Linked DNA regions of Chroogloeocystis siderophila 5.2 s.c.1. Each later gene encodes a partner of the first gene's protein in a complex. Links are inferred from orthologs where the notes say so. Each region holds a gene or a part of one and is shown on either strand. Other genes may lie near its edges.

Region 1 (10,701 bases):
CATTGGAGTCGGTAAATCAGCTTGGATGTTGTACCAAGCTGTCGGCATTTGGTCTTCTGTAAGCGTATATTTAATCGTTTCCATTAGTGGTGTTGTGGTAAGAAGCCACATATTATACCGGAAACATGCTTGATAGTCTGGGAAGACTTTACATTTGGCTTGAGCGATCGCACTTTGGCAGATTAACTCGTGCATTGATGATTAGTGCGACAAAAACAAAACTTTCGATGAAGAACAAAAAGCATTTTTATGCCACCTCAAGCTATTGTGTGGACTTTCTCAAAACGCTTTGTCATCAGAATTTTTCGAGCTAGATCTCCCTAAATTTGAAAGTTTAGGTGTTTCTAATCCTGGTAGTTCGCTTGCTTTTGTTATGCATAAATTTCAACCTCAGTACATTGGAGCCTCAGAGATGCCTTTAGCAATCTGCCCCGCTTTAGCGGAGGCTTCACTTACAGAAATTGACCAGTGCAACAGAGACTTCAAGGAGACAGGGCGCACAAATTATTCATTTCAAGAGATTGACTTAGATACTCAACTTTACATCATGAAAAGCTGGATCTGGTCAGTGGTTGAGCAGGTTACGGCAGCATAAAACGGTACTATAGCGGATGTGTAAAGCTTTCTTGCTGCGTTTTGGTGTATACTTAATCTTTCTCAATTTTGCCGCTAGCTTGCGATAGACAACCACGTATTATCTGCGTTTGATTACTCTAGTAACCAATCAAACAATGCTTTCACCGATAAACTAAAATCTTGGGCAAATGCTGGCATAGGTAGATAAATCTCTGGTTTATCAAACACATCTGTTGGCTGATCTGATCGATAAACAAACACTGATCGCTCTTGAGGATCGATTAACCAACCCATCTGCGTGTTGTGTTTTAGACAGTGCAAAATATTCTTTGTGAGTTTCGTTTGACTTTGGTCAGGTGAGAGAATTTCAATTACCCAATCAGGTGCGATCGCAAACACATTAGCAACTCCACCATCTTCCTGGCGCGGAATTCGACTCCAAGTGAACACGGCAATATTTGGAACAATCGAGCGATCGCCGAACGTACAGCGCAGTTCACAAAATGCTCTAGCAACTCGTTGTGGTTTAAGTGCAGCATTAATTGCTGCTGATAACTCGGTTTGAATCGCGCTATGTTCCCCTTGCGGCATTGGTTTTTGAACGATCTGCCCGTCAATGTATTCGCTAGCGGGTTCTGTTTCTGGCAGTTTAAGAAACTCTTCTAGCGTCAAAGCCTTCTTTGGTGTTTGTACCATATCAGCTACCTGCAAGGATCGAACTATTGATTTTAGAACAAAAATGTGGTAGAGGTGTAACGGTTGCTATGACAACTCCTAACTCAACCGAGCCACAACTTGATTTACTTTTGGTCTACCAAAACGTTCCCACGCATTCCCACCGCGTAAGAATAACTCCATCCATCGTACTGGCTTACCGTCATTTCCTTGCCAGCCAGAACTCCCTGGTGCAAAAGCTAAAGTACCTTCAGGAACTCTAAAACTGCCATCAGAATAGACCGCGTCACTCACAACATCACCAACGCGAATGATGACTTTATCTTCAGGATTGAGATTGACACTATGCGCAGGAATGGTAGTTTTAATATTACCGTATCCATCAATCCACGCTACGCGATCGCTTGGTGCATCGGGAATTTGCTCAGAACTTATCTCATCGCCCAAAAGGCTGAAATCATCTTGGGCGATCGCTGCCGCTGCTTGCGGAAATACATCCCGTGAACGAAACTGCGATCCGCCGCGCGATACCTTGACTATTTGAACAACTTGTGAGTGGTTTTTGATAAAAGAGAGTGTATGTCCAGCATTTACACCTACAACTTTCACCCCATTGGTTAGTAAGGCATAAGTTAACCCCTCTCCTTCATTATCTAGTCTTGGTTCAGACTTGTCTTGACGAGGTGCGCAATTGTGATATATTAAACGTTCTTGGGGACCAGGATTAAGACCAAGTTGCGCTACCCAAAACCCAGTAGCTAAAGTGCTAAAGGGAGGAACCGACAACAAGCTAACTTGAGCCTTGGGTAAAGCCAATAATAAACGTTGAGTAACTTCTGCAAAAGCTGGATCGCCGTTTCCGTAGTCTGCAATTAAGCTAATGAGCATAGCGCTAATTTAATCGCGGCAAGATTAGTCTATTCGATATTCGCTCATCTTTGGACAAATTTTTCAGCATCTTTGCGCTTCAATGACAACTTTGTGTCAAAAGCTATCAAAGCGATCGCACCTTTATTCACTTCCTCAACCACCTCTAACCTAAGATAGAGCTTCGCTGTACAAATCTGAGCAAGCTCGCGTATAAATACGTAATCTGCGTTGAAATTCCTTCTTTTGCAGGATCGTTGCTGAAAGATTAAAACATAAAATCAATTTACAAATCACGTCTCCACTGCTTGTTATTAATGAAAGGTGGTACTGGTGATTACCATTGCTGATCCCTAGTTATAGAGTTATCCTCTATAAGGCGATCACTTTTTAGGCAAGTGCAATGCTCCTGTAATAGGTTAGAAGTTCATAACGCACAGAACATAGAGCATTGTAGGTTTTCTATACTATATAAAAGATGACAGAAACGACAAAATCTATGAGCAACATCCAAGAACAAATTGAACAAGAACGTGAACAGGCACGTGCTGTCTGTGATACTGCTGGTGCTGAATCTGGTGAATGTGCCGCAGCTTGGGACGCTGTAGAAGAACTACAAGCAGAAGCATCCCATCAAAAGCAAATGAAACCCAAAAACTCTCTAGAGCAATACTGCGACGAAAATCCAGAAGCTGCTGAATGCCGTATTTACGATGAATAATTAGTTGATGTAATTCCTTTTCGACAAGACGCTTAACATATGGGTGAGGACACTTGACAAAGTGTCCCTTTTCATTTTTTGTGGACTTAAAGGTTGCTATTGCTGTTCATCTTTAACAAACAAATTTTGTGCAAAATTACTCGTGTTTGTGAATTAAATACAAATTTCTGCTGAGTTAATTATCCTGAAGCTATGCAAAATGAAGTTTGGCTACGTCCTCTCGTTTGGATGGACTACCGCTTAGCCGTATTATTTACAGTCATCATCCCCCTCATTCTGCTAATTTGGGCATTTGTTCAAAAAGCGGAAGCAATCCAACGTTTATTAATAATTTACTGGCGCGTATCAAGCTTGCTTGCGATCTCCGTTTACTTACTCATTGCCGCACTACCAGTAGGGTATATTTCAGGAACGATCGCGCGAATTTTAATTCCGATCGGGCTGTGGTTTTGGATTGATCTCAACGAAGAAATCGACGATCAATTTTCAGGCGCATTAAAACTCACGTTTAACTCGTGGCGCTGGGCTATGACAGTCTATAGTGTGTTAGGCGCGATCGCAAGCATCCCCTTCTTAAGATGTGCATTCGTTAGCGGCGCTTCCACTAATCCTTTTTGTACAATCCTGCGCGAACCACCCTTACTCTTTAGAGAATATTTCCACCCCAACTCTACACCTCAGTTCCTTGGCTTTTTAGGCATCGTTGGCTTGATTTTCTACTTTATCTGCCTCGGCTATTTTGTGCTGTTCAAACTAGGCAAGCAAGGACGTTCTGCGCTACCGCAATGATTCAGACTTAGGGAAGGGGTAACGAATTAGAACGCCTACTTAGAACGTGCTGTTTATGAAATGGTATGCGGTGGTAATCTTGATTTCTAGCCCCTAGCCCTTGTACGTAACTCCTTCAAGTAAGCATGAATAATTCCATAGGGAAACGTTTAGAACAATACACAGTAAAGCGACCGCAAGAAGTATTAGTTGTTACAGTAGAAGTTGATGGAGAACTTGATCAAATCGCGATATTCAAAGGTTTTTCTAGCTCATTGATGCGCCCTACAGCCTTTGATCCAGAAGTACCAGTGCTATCAGATAATGCCAAAATTCTCACGATTGATCGGCTAGTAAGTCCTTATAATCCGCAATCACCGCGTTATATCGAGCAAGACTTGACGTGGGACAATATGCAAGCACTCTTGTTAGAAGTTGGAGTTTAATAGCAGATAGCTGCAAGCAAATACTCAAAACTTCAGTAATATTACATAGAAACTTAGTAAAAGATTTATACAAGCTTGACAAATTTTTATGTAACTACGCGTACAATTAATCACATACTTGCTTGAATAGCAGTAAATTGTCAGCTTTGTTATTAATGAATCAACTTATTACCCAAGTGTAAAGCATCTGTAAAGAGATTGCGGCTTATACTGAGGTGAAATAATCTGACATAAAATAAATTTTTTATATCTATTTAATAAAGTGGGAATAAAGTTAAAACAATATTAAGCGCCAGATTAGAAAATGATATTCTCCTAGCGTGAACTAGTTGTGTGAGGAGTGAAAAAAATTATGGTATCGTCTCCCGTTGGCATTCAAAGTACGGCAAGCATTGAATCTACCCAGGTGATATCGCTGCCAAAAACAACAGAATATCAAGCCGCGATCGCAGTACCAAATTCTCCATTATTTGGTACTGATGGCATCCGAGGGCGTGTAGGAGAATTACTCACGGCGTCTTTAGCGTTGCAAGTAGGCTTCTGGGCTGGAGTGGTACTGCGCCAAAATTCGCGCGAACTAGGACCTATTATTGTCGGGCAAGATTCGCGTAATTCTAGTGATATGCTAGCGATGGCGGTTGCATCAGGTTTAGCGTCTTCTGGGTTAGAAGTGTGGCATCTCGGTTTATGTCCTACACCTTGCGTTGCCTACTTGACGAGTATCACCAATGCGATCGGCGGTGTGATGATTTCTGCCAGCCACAATCCACCAGCCGATAACGGTATCAAATTCTTTGGTTCAGATGGTGCTAAATTACCGCAAGCTTGGCAAGCTGAAATTGAAGCAGGCGTGCGCAGTCAGACAAACTTTTGTATTAGCCAAAATGCTTGGGGACGTTCGTATCTACGTTCCGACTTAGTACAAGATTATACTGAATCGCTCAAAAAACCTTTGCTACGCAATCGTGACTTTGCAGGAATGCGCATTGTGTTGGATTTAGCATGGGGTGCGGCTGTAGACTTAGCACCAGCGGTATTTCGGGATATGGGTGCTGAAGTCATTTGCCTACATGATCGCGCGAATGGCGATCGCATCAATGTGGACTGTGGTTCTACCTGCTTAACGTCCTTACAAGCTGCGGTACAAGAACATCGCGCAACTTTAGGTTTTGCGTTTGATGGGGATGCAGATCGAGTTCTCGCGGTCGATGACAAAGGTAGACCTGTTGATGGCGATTATATTCTTTACCTGTGGGGTCAAGCGTTACAAACCCAACAACAACTTCCAGACAACTTGATCGTTTCAACCGTAATGGCAAATCTTGGCTTTGAGCGTGCCTGGGAAAAAATTGGTGGTAAAATGATTCGTACGCCAGTAGGCGATCAATACGTGCAAGCAGAAATGGCTCGTACTGGTGGAATGCTCGGCGGTGAACAATCAGGTCACATTCTCTGTCGCCACTACGGCATTACAGGTGATGGATTACTAACAGCTTTGCATATTGCGGCGCTAGTACAATACGCCAAAGTACCATTATCAGAAATGGTAAATCAAAGCTTTACGACTTATCCTCAATTGTTACGAAATGTACGCGTCGAAAATCGTGATCGCCGTATGAACTGGAATCAATGCGCACCTATTCAAACAGCGATCGCGCAAGCCGAAGCCGCAATGGGAGATCAAGGAAGAATTCTTGTCCGCGCTTCTGGTACTGAACCTGTAATTCGCGTCATGGTGGAAGCCGCGAGTGCCGACCTTACGCGATATTGGACAGATAACTTAGTGCTCGCCGTTCAACAACACCTTGCTTACTAATCTGTAAACTGAATTACTAAACCTAAAATTTTGTTGAAAACCGCTAAACCCCGACCGGAGAATCGGGGTTTTATGTCATGATCGCAAAGTAAACGAGTTACAGACTTTCAGAGCATAGGAATCGAGTTATGGCTCTTCGACTAGGTGACACAGTACCAAACTTTAAACAAGCCTCTACCGCAGGCGAAATCGATTTTTACGAGTGGGCTGGCGATAGCTGGGTTATTTTATTTTCCCACCCCAAAGACTTTACCCCAGTTTGCACGACCGAACTTGGTGAAGTTGCCCGCCTCAAGCCCGAATTTGACAAGCGTAACGTCAAAGTACTCGCGCTGAGTGTTGATGACGTAGATTCGCATAAAGGCTGGGTTGAAGATATTGAAGAAACCCAAAACGTCGGTCTTAATTATCCGATCTTGGCAGATCCTGACAAAAAGGTTTCCAATCTTTATGACATGATTCACCCCAATGCCAATGACACGCTAACAGTCCGCTCAGTCTTCATTATCGACCCAAACAAAAAACTGCGTCTCAACTTCACTTATCCTGCTAGCACTGGACGCAATTTTGATGAAATCTTGCGCGTTATCGATTCGTTGCAACTTACCGATAACTACAGCGTAGCGACTCCAGCAAACTGGAAAGATGGCGATGACTGCGTGATTGTTCCTTCGATCAAAGATCCTGAAGAAATCAAGCAGAAATTCCCCAAAGGTCATACTGAACTCAAGCCCTACTTGCGGATGACTCCCCAACCGAATAAGTAATTTAAAGTTGTGAGTGATTCTGGTGGGCAAAAGCCCACCTTTTTTACCTAGAGAATCTAAAACCCTAGTCAATAAAATTAGGACATTATCGAAGTTCGTAGTGATTTCCCTCAGGCAAGTTTAGCCCTGACCCCTGCGACACAACAGATGTTGTCCACGACGGTAGACAAGGTTTGTCAAGCCGCAATTAAAATCGCCAGGCTTCAAAATAGCAAAAACCAGTATGAGAAAATAGTTAATATTGTCAAAAAGACTGGAATTAAATTGCAGTGGATATCAAGAATGGTTTTGTAGGTACTGTTGGTAACACGCCACTGATTAGATTAAAACACTTCAGTGAAGAAACAGGATGTGAAATTCTTGGTAAAGCGGAGTTTCTCAATCCTGGTGGTTCCGTAAAAGATCGGGCAGCACTTTACATTATCAAAGATGCTGAAGAAAAAGGACTACTCAAACCAGGTGGTACTGTTGTAGAAGGAACTGCGGGCAATACGGGTATAGGTTTAGCGCATATCTGCAACGCCAAAGGCTACAAGTGTCTCATCGTGATTCCGGAAACTCAGTCGCAAGAGAAAATAGATGCATTGAGAACCTTAGGCGCAGAAGTTCGCCCAGTTCCTGCTGTGCCCTACAAAGACCCTAACAACTACGTCAAACTCTCTGGAAGAATTGCCTCAGAGATGGAAAACGCCATCTGGGCTAATCAGTTCGATAATCTCGCTAACCGTCAAGCGCATTACGAAACAACTGGATTAGAAATTTGGCAGCAAACGGATGGTCAAGTTGATGCGTGGATAACGTCTACGGGAACAGGGGGAACGCTTGCGGGTGTAGCCATGTTTCTCAAAGAAAAAAATCCAGCAATCAAAACCGTCTTAGCTGACCCTATGGGAAGTGCGCTCTACAGTTATATTAAAACTGGTGAAACTAAAAGCGAAGGTAGTTCGATCACCGAAGGCATTGGCAATAGCCGCGTGACTGCAAATATGGAAGGCGCGCCAATTGACGACGCCATCAGAATCGAAGATCCTGAGTGTATCCGCGTTGTTTATCGACTCCTACGCGAGGAAGGAATTTTTGTCGGTGGTTCTTCTGGAATTAATGTTGCAGCAGCCGTTGCACTTGCAAAACAAATGGGTCCAGGACACACGATAGTCACAATTCTTTGTGATAGCGGTGGACGTTATCAGTCACGACTTTTTAATCAGGAGTGGTTAGCCGCCAAAGGGCTATTGCCTGATTAATATAGCAGAGTCAGGGGTCAGGGTTAAAATTCCCTCAGGGAAAACATGAGAAGCTTTTAAAGTGTTCTAACTCTGTTGACTAGGGCTATATCATCTCACATAACGAAAGCGCTTAAGTACTAATGTCAGACATATTACCTGATAAGTCACCATCTTCAAGATGCGTTATGGTGTGTCAAAATCGCACTTGTCGCAAACAAGGCGCGGCAAAAGTGCTTGCTGCGTTTCAATTGCATCCAGTACCTAAAACTACAGTTGTGAGTAGCAACTGTCTAGGGCAATGCGGTAATGGACCGATGGTACTCGTCTTGCCTGAACAAATTTGGTACAGTCGCGTTCAACCTGCTGAAGTGCCAGCGGTAGTAGAAAGGCATCTTCGTGGTGGATGTCCGGTAGCAAATATGCTTTATTCACCTCGATAGTATTCATGGGTAAGAAAGGGAACATCAATCACTTCTCCCTCACTTTCTCCCACTTTTACTTTTAAACCGACTCCACCAGCTTTAGTGCGGATGTAACCAAGTCCAAAATAACCTTGCGCAGTTTCTATACAACTGGTAAGTTTACCAACCTTTTCATCTGCAACCGCGATCGCGCTTCCAGGTTCAACCAAGAATTCGAGGCGGATGCCCCAAAGTTTTTGCTTGACTCCTTGATATGTATTTAAGCGGGCGATCGTTTCTTGTCCAATGTAACATCCCTTATTAAAAGAAATCGCCTTCCACAAACCTGCTTCTAGAGGATTATAGTCGTCGGTCAATTCACATTCTGGTACAGGACGACCTTGAAGAATCCGTAGCTGTTCCCACACGCGATCGCTTATGCGTTCCACTCCAGCTTGCACAATGTTATTCCATACTGTTGCGGCTGCTGCAACAGGAACAATCAGCGTGTATCCAGGTAACGCCAAACCACTACCTACCGCGATACGTACCTCACTTTCTCCTAGCTGAACTACTGTATGATGTCCATACGGCTGATTGATAATTGTACCGATCCCTAACTGCTGTACAACGGCATCGCTCTCAGGTCCAATTAAACTAAATGCCGCAGTCTCAGGTGTCACATCTTTTAGCTGGACTCGATCGGCAAAAAAGATATAGCGGTCTAGCCATTCTATGAGAAACTCGCGGCGATTTGGTGAAACGAGTAAGAGAACAGCATCTTCAGTGACATACGCCGTAGCTAAATCAATTGTACGGGCGGTAGATGTGACAAATACAGTATCGCAGCCTTGTCCTGGTTTAAGTTGCTCAAAATCATTCGTGCTTTGGTTATGTAAAAACCGCAAGCGATCGCCGTCACTTACTTCAATTCTTCCCCAGTGTGAGCGATCATATAAAACAGCTTTCTGTTGAGATGCTTGAAGCGCAGTCGCATCATCGCTAAAACTTGCTCTCGTATTTGCTTGCATATTTCGCAGTTGCTGCATAATACTTACCTTTCTACCAAGTTTGCCACTAGCTTATTTATACATCTGGTAAGTTAGCAAATATCTGCTCAACTAATTGTCCTGCTTTGAGATCCAAACACTGCCAGTCAATATCTCCTGTTTCATCAATCAATCTAGTATCAATAATCACTCCATAATTTATTGCTGTTTGCGCCGGATCGTAATCACGAAAGCAAATTTGATAGCACAGTTCCCACAAATTTACTTTTACCTCTGGTACACCTTGATGCTGCAAGCATAAGTGGTATTCTAGTTGTGGAATTGGTAAATGAATCAAAGTCTGTTCAATCTCTACAACCTGACTCGGAGACGCTGTTTCTAAGCGTTGTACAAGTTGTGTTACCGTGTCCTTGGTTTCGTCTGTTGTTCCTTCAGGCCATACCATCACATCTTCGTACTTTCCTTGCCAATCAGATCCTTCTAGTTGCTTACCAATATGGTCGATTACTCGAATAAATGCTGGTTGCATTAATAGTTCAGCTTGTTGCCAAACTATTGGATCTGTAATTTTAGGCGGCATAAGACGTTTATGTAGTACAGAAGAGGAATAAATAGCACAAATGCTTGTCTGTATTCTTACAAAAATTCTAGTAGTTTTGCGATCGCCTCATCTAATATTTAATCCTATAAATTTCTTTATAGTTTTTCAAACCGAGTTGCTACACACTATTCAGTAGGTAATCAAAGTGCCAGTGTATTTATTTACACATTTTTAGTACTTGACTTCTCAACATACATGAACTCGTACTCAGCTGAGTTATGTCCTACGATAGTAGATAAGAAAGAAAAGCAATCTACAATAAAATTTATAAACCAGATAAGCTAAGAAAAAATTAAATATTTGTTTAATTGTTGTTCGAAGCAAAAAATGTAACTTATAGTATTATTTCTACTCTAAGTTATTTTATTTATTGTACTTGAAAAGGCGTTGAAGGCGAAGATGTAGCCTGATTTTTTTTATAGGAGTTAAATAAAAACATATTTTCTTCAAGGGGTAAATACAAAACTAAATTAATTGAGTATAAAATTTCAATATTGTATGAAAACACGATCGAGCCGCTCATTAAAAGCTACAACAGAAGGAATAAAAAGAGCAAATAAAGCGATATTGAATTTTGCTACAAAGATTGAACTAGCTGTAGAAATAGAAGTCTCACGTGCTACCGTACAAAATTTTTTTGCTGGTAAGCCAATCGATAGAGAAAACTTTCATAGAATCTGCGAAAAACTAGGATTACCTTGGCAAGAAATAGCAGAGTTGCCAGAAAATTACCTAGTCAGCACTAAGCAAGAAACAACGTTTAAGTCAGAAGTAAATACTGATAACGAAATATGGCGAAAGATCCAAGCTGATATTCAACACAAGCA
Region 2 (10,543 bases), on another replicon or contig:
TTGGTTCTCAGCAAATTCAAAGCCTAAACCACCACCACCTTTTTCAATCACTTTAGAACCAATGTTCGAGGTCAAGATCAGCAACGTATTCTTGAAGTCTACGGTGCGACCTTTCGCATCGGTTAAGCGACCGTCTTCAAGAATTTGCAGCAGCATATTGAAGACATCGGGGTGTGCTTTCTCGATTTCATCGAATAGCACTACAGTATATGGTCTGCGGCGTACGGCTTCGGTTAATTGACCGCCTTCGTTGTAACCAACGTAGCCTGGAGGCGAACCGATGAGTTTACTAACGGTGTGGCGTTCCATGTATTCCGACATATCCAAGCGAATCATCGCTTCTTCGGAACCAAAGAAGTAAGCTGCTAACGCTTTTGTTAACTCGGTTTTACCAACACCAGTAGGTCCAGAGAAGACAAAGCTTGCAATCGGACGGTTGGGGTTTTTTAAGCCAACTCTTGCACGCCTAATTGCTTTAGAAACTGCCTTGACCGCATCTTCTTGACCGATGAGTCGCTGATGCAATGTGTCTTCCATGTGCAACAGTTTCTCGGATTCGGTTTCGGTGAGTTTATTGACAGGTACGCCCGTCCAAGAAGCAACGATTTGCGCGATATCTTCCTCAGTCACCACTGGAGAATCGTTTTCTCCTTCGCGGGTGCTGGTGGTTTTGCTTTGCGCGATCGCCCGAATTTCGGCTTTGATTTCCATCTCGCGATCGCGGAGTTCGCCAGCGCGGTCGAAGTCTTGCGATCGGACTGCATCGTCTTTTTCTTTAAGAACTTGACGCAGTTCTTTATCTAACTCTTTCGCTGCGGGAGGAAGTTGCGAGTTAATTAAACGCACTCTTGAACCGGCTTCGTCGATCAAGTCGATGGCTTTATCTGGTAAGTAGCGATCGCTGATATAACGGTCGGAAAGCTTCGCAGCAGCGACTAGGGCTTCATCCGAGATTTTCAGCTTGTGGTGTTGCTCGTAACGTTCGCGTAGACCATACAAAATCTCGATTGTTTCGTCTACCGAAGGTTCGCCCACCATCACCGGTTGGAATCTGCGTTCGAGGGCGGCGTCGCGCTCGATGTGTTTGCGGTATTCATCGAGTGTTGTTGCACCGATACACTGCAATTCACCTCTTGCCAAAGCAGGTTTGAGGATGTTTGCTGCGTCGATCGCACCTTCAGCCGCGCCCGCACCAATCAGCGTATGCACCTCGTCAATCACTAAAATCACGTTCCCTGCTGAACGGATTTCATCCATGATTTTCTTTAGGCGTTCTTCAAATTCACCGCGATACTTTGTACCTGCAACGAGCAAGCCGATATCGAGGGTGACGACGCGCTTTTCTTCGAGGATATCGGGAATATCTTTGTTGGCAATTCGCGATGCCAAACCTTCGGCGATCGCGGTTTTACCTACACCCGGTTCTCCGATTAATACTGGATTATTCTTGGTACGACGACCTAAAATTTGAATAACTCGCTCGATTTCTTTTGCACGACCAACAACAGGATCGAGTTTACCCTCAGCAGCCATTTGAGTTAGGTTCGAGCCAAACTCATCGAGTGTTGGAGTTTTAGTGCGACCCGATTGCGAAGATCCGGCTGATACCTCAGCGGTTTCTCCCAACATCCGAATCACTTGCGTGCGTACTTTAGATAAATCAACTCCTAAGTTTTCTAGTACTCTTGCTGCAACGCCTTCTCCTTCGCGGATTAAGCCGAGTAGCAAGTGCTCGGTACCAATATAGTTATGTCCTAGCTGGCGTGCTTCTTCTAGAGAAAGTTCCAAAACTCGCTTTGCCCGTGGGGTAAACGGAATTTCCACTGCCACAAAGCCAGAGCCTCGACCAATAATTTTTTCGACTTCAATCCGAGCGTCTTTAAGGTTGACGCCCATGGATTTCAGCACTTTAGCCGCTACACCTGTCCCTTCCCCTATCAGACCCAGGAGGATCTGCTCTGTACCTACGAAGTTGTGACCCAGGCGGCGAGCTTCTTCCTGGGCCAGCATGATCACTTTAATAGCTTTTTCTGTGAAGCGTTCAAACATGGCGTTCTTCCATACCTGAGTCGTGCCGGTACGCTGATTTTAGCATAGGCTTCATGTCCGGCTGTCAAATTATGATACAAACTACAGCACGGTTTTCCCTCTTTTTTTGGGAAGATTTATACTTTTTACAACTTTTGCTCTATCAGGTTTTCAGACACCCAGCAAAAGATTTGATCTAGAAGCAAACAAACTTTGGCAACAAGACAAACCCTTTGACATGAAAAGTTTGTTTCTGAATGGTTGCTATTCTTAAAATCGTTAAGCCCCAAGAGTAGATTTGTAGCAGAAATTCACTTTTTTGTCAAGGGCGAATTGGCGGAATATCCACACAAAGCAATTTCTAGCTTCCAACCGCAGCGAGCGAGGCGAGTTTGAATTTGATCTTCCCAACTTGCTAAAATTTGGGAAAAGTCGGGTTGCGCTAAACCCCCATGCCAAAGAACTAAGGCATCTTCTCCAATATCTTTGTAGTAGCGTTTGCGGCGTCCAGCAGTTTTGAACCCGAACTTTTGATACAGCGCGATCGCCGCATCGTTAGAAACCCTGACTTCTAAAGTAGCGCGTTCTAAGCCGCGTTCTTCGGCTACTGACAAGAGTCCATAAAGTAGCGCTTGACCAAAACCTTGGCGCTGGTATTGCGGATGCACCGCCAAAATGGTAATATGAGCTTCCTCAAGAATTGCCCAAACACAACCCATCCCTAATAATGAATGGGGTTCAAACGGATTGATTAAACCGATTAAATCGCTGTTAGGACTATCTAACTCGCGTTGGTAAGCTTCTAACGTCCAAAGACCCCCAAAGCACGCTTGGTCTAACTCTAGCGCTGCGTTGAGATGCTCAGGTGCGAGAAATTTAAGTTCTAATAAAGTCACAGCAATTTGTACACTGGGAAACGAAACCTACTTACGCCTGTCAAAAGGGAAACATCCACAACTATGGTATCGACTCATCCTGCGGGGGTGCAATCTGGTCGTCAGTATCTTGCGAATTCAACTGGCGCAGTCTCCTCTAACCAACAACTTTTACCGCTGAGTGCGCGAATCAACAACAGTGATTGCCTCGAAATTGGCGGGTGTGATGTCACAACGCTGGTACAGCAATTTGGTTCACCGCTTTATATTTTGGATGAAGACACGTTACGTACCGCTTGTCGCCAGTATCGCGAGGCTTTTCAAAAGTATTATCCAGGAGAGTCGCAGGTACTTTATGCATCAAAAGCTTGGAGTTGTCTTGCGGTATGCGCGATCGCACATCAAGAAGGTTTGGGCATCGATGTTGTCTCAGGTGGCGAACTTTATACTGCGTTGCAAGCAGGCGTCAGTCCCGATAAACTTTATCTCCACGGCAATAACAAATCCTTAGAAGAACTCAAATTAGCAATTGATTCAGGTTGCACAGTTGTTGTTGATAATTGGTACGAGTTGCGAACTCTAGGTAATTGGTCATCGAGTATCGATAATCCGATTCGAATCATGTTGCGGCTGACACCAGGAATTGAATGTCACACGCATGAATATATTCGCACAGGGCATTTAGATAGTAAGTTTGGCTTTGATCCCAATCAGTTAGATGAAGTTTTTGCGTTTGTTAGTCAGCATTCGGCGTTGAATTGTGTAGGTTTACACGCGCATATTGGTTCGCAGATTTTCGAGCAGCAGCCACATCAAGATCTAGCAGGAGTCATGGTGCAGTGGTTGGATAAAGCAAGCGGTTATGGTTTGCAGATTCAAGAATTAAACGTCGGTGGCGGATTAGGAATTCGCTATACCGAAGCGGACGATCCTCCGAGTATTGAAGCGTGGGTTAAAGGTGTGTGCGAAGCGATCAAAGACGCTTGTGCGGCGCAACAGTTAGCATTACCAAAGTTACTTTGCGAACCAGGGCGATCGCTCATTGGTGCAGCGTGTGTTACTGCCTACACCGTAGGAGCATCAAAAACGATTCCTGGAATTCGTACCTACGTTGCTGTAGATGGTGGAATGTCAGATAATCCGCGTCCGATTACTTACCAGTCAGTTTATCGCGCCGTCGTCGCTAATAAGATGTCTGCACCCGCGACGCAAACAGTCACAATCGCAGGCAAACACTGCGAGTCCGGCGATATTCTAATTAAAGAGGCAACTTTACCGCCATCTCAACCAGGAGATATTCTCGTGGTTTTGGCAACAGGGGCGTATAACTACAGTATGGCATCGAACTATAACCGCTTGGCGCGACCAGCAGCAGTCATCGTTAAAGATGGAGAAGCTAACTTAATTCTGCGGCGCGAAACTTATCAAGACCTAATACGGCAAGACTGTCTTCCTGCAAGATTATCAAATGAGGTATAACGCAGGAAATTTAGTGCAGAAATCGAGGAAGATAGAATAGCTTCTTCTACATCCCTCCTGTTTTTTCTTGCCAAATCCCCAATATTCTCAGTAGTTCTCATTCCCGAATATATGTAGACAATTCAAAAACCTTTCTCCTCTGCTCCTTTGCATCGAAGCTTTCTTGCTGCCTTAGCAATAAGTCTTTAATCAGACGTGACATAACCCCTAACCCCTGAACCCCGATCATGAGAGATTTGTGGAAGCAATGGCTGATCGACCTTGGCTGGACGCAGTCGGTGTTGCTTCACATTATTGATCTGGGGTTGGTGCTGGGGTTGACTTATGTGGTGCTTGTGATTATTGGTGAACGCCGGACGCTGTGGATGGTGCGGGGGTTTATTCTCTTGATGCTGGCATCAGTAGTCAGTGGCAGATTAGAGTTACGGTTATTGAATTTTGTACTGGAAAAGTTAGTTGTTGGTTGTGCGGTGGCAATCGCGGTTGCCTACCAATCAGACTTTCGGCGATTTTTGGAACAACTAGGGCGGGGTGAATTAGGACATTTATGGCAACCGTCGCGCCGCGCGATCGCTAAACCAGATAGCGTAATTGATGAGATTGTGGAGGCAGTTAAAGAACTCTCACAAAACCGTATTGGCGCGTTGATTGTTTTAGAAACGAATGGTCCGATTGATGACGCAGATTTTAATTCAGTAGGCGTACAGCTAAATGCGGAAGTGTCGAAGGAACTGATTCAAACAATCTTTCACCCAAAAACGCCACTTCATGATGGTGCCGCGTTGATTCGTGGTTCGCGTCTGGTTGCTGCTGCGGTTATTTTGCCGCTGACGGCACGCACGGCTTCGCGACAGCTAGGAACTCGCCATCGTGCAGCAATGGGAATTACAGAACGCGTTCCAGACAATTGTATTTGTGTTGTCGTTTCAGAAGAAACAGGTTCAATTTCTTTTGCTGAAAAAGGAATGCTGAATAGACCACTCACCAGCAGTAAACTGAAGGAATTATTAGAAGCTAAGTTTTCTCCCCCTGTGGAGCGTGAAGCTGTTGCCCCTAGTGTGCTAAGTTGGGTTCGCCAATTTAGTAGTCAAGGTGTGGCATTTGTATCGCGTTTACTCGGTCTATCATCAGCTTCTCATCGAAACAAAAAATGACTGTAAAGCCAATTGTGTTACAAGATTTGCCCCCAGATTTAAAACGAGAACGCCTGCCCAAGCACGTGGCAGTCATTATGGATGGAAATGGTCGTTGGGCTAAACATCGGGGATTACCTCGTATCATGGGTCACAAACGGGGCGTTGATGTCTTAAAAGATTTACTACGCTGTTGTCGCGACTGGGGAGTGGCCGCCCTGACAGCCTATGCTTTTTCTACAGAAAATTGGGGAAGACCGCTAGAGGAAGTGGACTTTTTGATGACGTTGTTTGAGCGGGTGTTGCGCAAAGAATTGCGGGAGATGATCGAAGAAGATGTCCGCATTCAGTTTGTGGGAAACTTGAGTGCGCTACCGCGATCGCTACAAACCGAAATTGCGCGCGCTGTCGCCGAAACTCAACATAATCGCGGAATTCAATTGACAGTAGCAACCAACTACGGTGGACGACAAGAGATTTTAGATGCGTGTCGCGCGATCGCGCATCAAGTACAGCAAGGATTGTTACAACCTGATGACATTGATGAAGCTTTATTTGAACGGCATTTGTATACTGCTGGCATTGGCGATCCTGATTTATTAATTCGCACGAGTGGAGAAATGCGCATTAGCAACTTTCTTCTATGGCAAATGGCTTATGCGGAAATTTATATCACTGAAACCCTATGGCCTGATTTTGACCGTGCGGAGTTTCACCGAGCATTATGCTCTTATCAGCAGCGCGAACGTCGATTTGGCAAAGTGTAAGGAGTGAGTAGTGGCTGGTGATTAGTTATGATTGTTGAATTAAAGACAGTATTGAGTTAATAAAAATCTTTATAACTCATCACTCCCCGGACCCCCGAACCCTGACCGCTGACCTCTTCATCAAGGTCCTGAAAAAACTGCTTGCTCGACATCTTCACGGCTCAAAGAGTATTTGAACGAGCGGAGGATGTCTTGTGATGACGTACCAACTTTCGTATAACGTACGGTTAATTGATCGACATCGAGCAGTAACTCAGCTTCCCAATCAGGGCGTTGTACGTACCAACAGTGCAGTAGCTCGCTATCTTGTTGACAACCTTGGCTTCTTAGCCATTCTTCAATGTTCGGTAAGGCGTGGTTATATAAAGGAGTATCAGCAGAAGGGAGAGACATAAGGATTTTGAGTTGATAGGTTAGATTTAACGTATTGCACCGCAACGGGAGGTTGTGGATTAGTTGTTGGTTTAAAACTATCTCCACGGGTGAGCGCAATTGTAATTGCTAATATGACACAGCCGACAAAAGTCAACAGCAACAAAAACAAAGCAAAAATCTCTCCTGATGATAAAGGGCGATCCGTAGGATCGAGATAAGCTGAACGTGATCGCCAAGTCGGAGTTGGCGAAACAGGACGGTTAAGATCAGCCGGTGCTTGCATGACCGCAATTCGCGAATAGCCAATTTTTAAATCATATTGCATGCGTCGCTCTGGATTGCTGAGCGTTGCATAAGCTTCATTAAGTTGCTGAAACTTTGCCGTAGCATTTGCTTTGGGTAAATCTGTGGTATCGGGATGGTAGCGTTTACTCAATTCCCGATAGGCGCGGCGAATTTCGATCGCGGATGCGGAAGGGTGAAGTCCCAGCAGTGCGTAATGGCTATTTTGATAGCGGACAAACGTGCGATCACGCTCCTGTTGTGGCATTGCCTGATCTTGACTCACAGCAGTTTAACTCAGCATAGCTCACAATACTTCTTGTCTATTTTAAAACGAGATCTACTTCCACGCTGCTGTAGGTAAGTATGGATGATTATCTATTTTGCAGAAATGGCTGAGATCTGCGTGAATTGGCAACACCATAAATTGCAGCGAGTAGTATCCAAACTAAGGTATTAAGGCGTAAATCAAAAATTGTGACGTCTACGGTATTGAACAACACACAAGCAAAAAAAGCGACAAGATAACTAAAGAAAATTATTTGATTTTGAGTGGTTTGTGCTTCATCTAAATTGGGAAATTGCCAGTTGTGTAATAGTTGAATACATCGAATCAAAATCCAACCAACCCAAATACTTAAAAAGGCAATACCTACAATTCCTGTTTCGGCTGCGAACATCAAGAAAAAGTTATGCGGATGACCTAGCCAAACGTGCATTTGATTTTCATACAGCGGTGTAAAATTACGCAATCCCCAGCCAATAAGGGGACGTTGTTGCGTTAAAGATAAGGCAAACTGCCATTGAGTCGTACGTAAAAAAGGAATTGGTCGATTAGGATAGAGTTGATCGGTTAATCTTGCCCAGAAAAATTGCGGTACAACTGTTCGGAGTAGATGACTCAATGGTGCGGGAGCAAAAGCAGCGAGTAAAATTGCGCCCGCGATCGCACTCACACTCGCGACTAACCATCGCCAACCTTGATAAACGGCAAAAGCAAAAATTGCCAAGCAGGCGATCACCCAAGCATTGCGTGAATTTGTCAAGATTAAAGCAACAAAATTTCCCATCACTGCCATGAATAAGAGCATATTCGTTGCGCTCGCTGATGGCAAGTCAGATCTTTGAACACGCGCGAGAAATAACCCTAAAGCCAGAATAAAAGTAATCACCAAATATCCAGCAAGAATATTGGCGTACATGAAAACAGCAGCCATACGCCCAGGAGGATTGCCTTGCGCAATGAGTGTCCAACCGAGAAAACCTGAAAACGCTGCTGTTGTTGCCCAATTAAGTAATAATTGCCCGAAGCCAAGAATGATGACAGGAATAGAGGGGATTACCAAGATTTGGGATAATTGCCGCAACTGAGTTGGTGTTTGAATCAGCGTACTGAAGGCAGCAAATAAGAGAAAAAATGGTAAGAAGTTGAATAAACCTAACGTTGCAGCTAGGCGATCGTCAGCAAAAATCGCTGTCATCACGAGCCAAATCGCTAAAACAGCCAGCCCCCGATTCAGTGGATCGCGGACAATTTGGCGGTACTTGTATCGCCAGGTAGTAGCTAATGCTAAAAATATCCCTAAAGCTCCTAAAATTGGAACTAAAGGAAAAGTCAGTAATCCTAGTTGAGCAAAGTTCCAGGCAGGGTGCAGACGGGCAATAAGGTGCGATTGTAGTATTTGATTGTGCTTGCCCATCTGGCGATCTCCAATTTTATGCCGGCTGCCAGTATTCGGTGCGAGTTAGGCGAATTTGAGCAAGCGCAAAGATCGTGGGAATAATGCGACCATAATTTGTGGCGATCGCCCGCCATCCTAAATCAGCAAAGAACCACGTCCATAGTGCGGGTGCGACACAGGCAAACACACCGCGAACTGCACCGTATCGCGCTGCACTCATCGCCATACCGCGTTGTGCGGTTTGTAGTGCTAAATGACTCTGAAATTGCGCGGCTGCGGCTGTACCACCTTTCACAAGGGCTTGTTTGGCAACTTGATAACTCGCAAAATGAACGGCAAACTGTCGGGCAATTTGCTGAAGTAGGATCGGTTTTAAAACTGAACTGACAGCTAAAGCACTACCGCCTTTCACAAGTAGTGCTACTGGGTTTTGGTGAACGATTGCGGGGAATGTGGCACTTGCTTGCGCGATCGATCGCTGTATTCGCCTTGTTAAGCTTTGTTGTTCTTGCGCTGGTAGTTGCCGCCAAGCGCGCCCTAGTAGATTTAAAAAGATTTCTGCCTCTAAATCTGTTGTCGTTAGGCTACTCGAAAAGGGAATTTTTAAATAACGACACACTCGAATTAATGTTTGCCGATAGGTAACTTGTTCTGTACGCCCTTGCAACACAGTCATGCCATCAGCAGCTAAATAGCGAAATCGTTGCTCGATGGCGTCTATCCATGACGAGCGATCGCGACTTTGCACTTCTATTGGTTCAGGAGTGTGTAGATAATCAAGCGGATTAAATTTACGATGAAATAAGATATTTGTCAGTTGCTCTAACTCTTCTTCAGTGGCTAATTCTAGCGCCGCTCTCAGCTCGTCCAACGTCGCTTCCTCCAAGACCCTTGCTACCTTATTCTACTCTCTGCTTTTCCTAGTGAGTACTCATTCACAGTCGTTTTTTAGGCACTTATCGAGATAAATGAAAGCTAAGCATGTATTTTGTTCATGTTATTTTAGCTACACTCTAAGGTAATATATCTATATCTTAAATACTTACTGAGTCAATATTTTTCGTTTTACTAAAGGTATTCTTAATTACCAATCAAGTTTTCAGACTAACTTTGATTTAATTTTGATGTCTTTGCAAAAATTAGCTCATTTGGCAAAGAATAGCTGTTTACTATATTGTTTATCTGGCATTCTCTACTTTTATTATTCAGCAGTTATCTTGATCCTTTTGAGTAAAGTATTTTGTTTTGTATAGATTTGTGCTGCAATGACATCACTCAAAACTAATATAGTTTATATATTAAGATAGTGGTGCATTAGGTTTTATCCAAGCGAAAACTTACGTGCGGGAGTTCACCCGTTGAGCAAAATTTCCAAGACAATAGTATTGTTTTTTACAAAAATGTTTGTTGACAAGTCATAGCGGCGATCGTCGATTTCTTTAGACGAAAATGCTATCTAATACGCTAAGCCTCAGCGCTAGCCTCCAGAGGAGTGTCAGTTACGCAAAGTTACGAATCTGTAATCTGCACATAGCATCAATTCAATTGGAGGTGAAACTTAAAGATGTTTAAGACAGTAGTCAATTTAACACAACAAGCAGTTATCTCGGAAATCGAAAACGTTTTAGATACGTATCCGTGTCATCCTTACCAAAAAGCCTTTGCAATTCCAGATTTAAGACAAGAATTAATTGCCTATGTTCTTAATCGAATTCCTTGCGTTTATAGTGTTGTAGACAACGAACGAAAAGCAATACTACTCAATTATCAGTTACCAAGTGCCCAGCAACAAATCCAATTAGAAAACTTGATTCACCAAGGGATTTACGCGATTTTGCAAGAAAAATCTGACTGGGTAAATCGCCACCTTCCTGAAGCCACGCAATGTAGTGTTGAACCGTCGCATTGGTTTGGTTAGTGTA

What was found.
Region 2: the proteins of glmM (region 1) and cdaA are in contact, whole or in part, in a crystal structure (PDB 7OJS), measured with the Bacillus subtilis proteins. The link is inferred for Chroogloeocystis siderophila 5.2 s.c.1 from one-to-one orthologs.

The regions. Positions count from the first base shown.
Region 1 is NZ_MRCC01000006.1:40,555-51,255, reverse strand. The notes cover bases 3,696-6,637. They hold glmM (phosphoglucosamine mutase), read left to right. Parts: upstream 3,696-4,405; coding sequence 4,406-5,869; downstream 5,870-6,637. Other genes in these bases: NIES1031_RS08325 (peroxiredoxin), read left to right, coding at 5,998-6,636; NIES1031_RS08335 (DUF7734 family protein), read left to right, coding at 3,754-4,053. In the rest of the region: NIES1031_RS08365 (TrpB-like pyridoxal phosphate-dependent enzyme), read right to left, coding at 1-195; NIES1031_RS08360 (hypothetical protein), read left to right, coding at 290-595; NIES1031_RS08355 (Uma2 family endonuclease), read right to left, coding at 709-1,272; NIES1031_RS08350 (SAM hydrolase/SAM-dependent halogenase family protein), read right to left, coding at 1,351-2,139; NIES1031_RS08345 (Calvin cycle protein CP12), read left to right, coding at 2,618-2,839; NIES1031_RS08340 (DUF3177 family protein), read left to right, coding at 3,032-3,628; NIES1031_RS08320 (cysteine synthase A), read left to right, coding at 6,906-7,880; NIES1031_RS08315 ((2Fe-2S) ferredoxin domain-containing protein), read left to right, coding at 8,003-8,302; CAF17-like 4Fe-4S cluster assembly/insertion protein YgfZ, read right to left, coding at 8,287-9,315; NIES1031_RS08305 (hypothetical protein), read right to left, coding at 9,350-9,853; NIES1031_RS08300 (NACHT domain-containing protein), read left to right, coding at 10,373-10,701. UniProt on the Bacillus subtilis protein: Catalyzes the conversion of glucosamine-6-phosphate to glucosamine-1-phosphate. Glucosamine-1-phosphate is used for cell wall biosynthesis.
Region 2 is NZ_MRCC01000004.1:211,260-221,802, forward strand. What follows is about bases 3,789-6,572. They hold cdaA (diadenylate cyclase CdaA), read left to right. Parts: upstream 3,789-4,609; coding sequence 4,610-5,536; downstream 5,537-6,572. Other genes in these bases: lysA (diaminopimelate decarboxylase), read left to right, coding at 3,789-4,382; NIES1031_RS05980 (undecaprenyl pyrophosphate synthase), read left to right, coding at 5,533-6,282; NIES1031_RS05985 (DUF3143 domain-containing protein), read right to left, coding at 6,403-6,572. Also shown: NIES1031_RS05960 (ATP-dependent Clp protease ATP-binding subunit), read right to left, coding at 1-2,049; rimI (ribosomal protein S18-alanine N-acetyltransferase), read right to left, coding at 2,340-2,924; more of lysA, read left to right, coding at 2,988-3,788; more of NIES1031_RS05985, read right to left, coding at 6,573-6,675; NIES1031_RS05990 (J domain-containing protein), read right to left, coding at 6,656-7,207; NIES1031_RS05995 (O-antigen ligase family protein), read right to left, coding at 7,314-8,639; NIES1031_RS06000 (YaaW family protein), read right to left, coding at 8,656-9,492; NIES1031_RS06005 (late competence development ComFB family protein), read left to right, coding at 10,186-10,539. UniProt on the Bacillus subtilis protein: One of 3 paralogous diadenylate cyclases (DAC) in this bacteria, catalyzing the condensation of 2 ATP molecules into cyclic di-AMP (c-di-AMP). Upon expression in E.coli leads to c-di-AMP synthesis.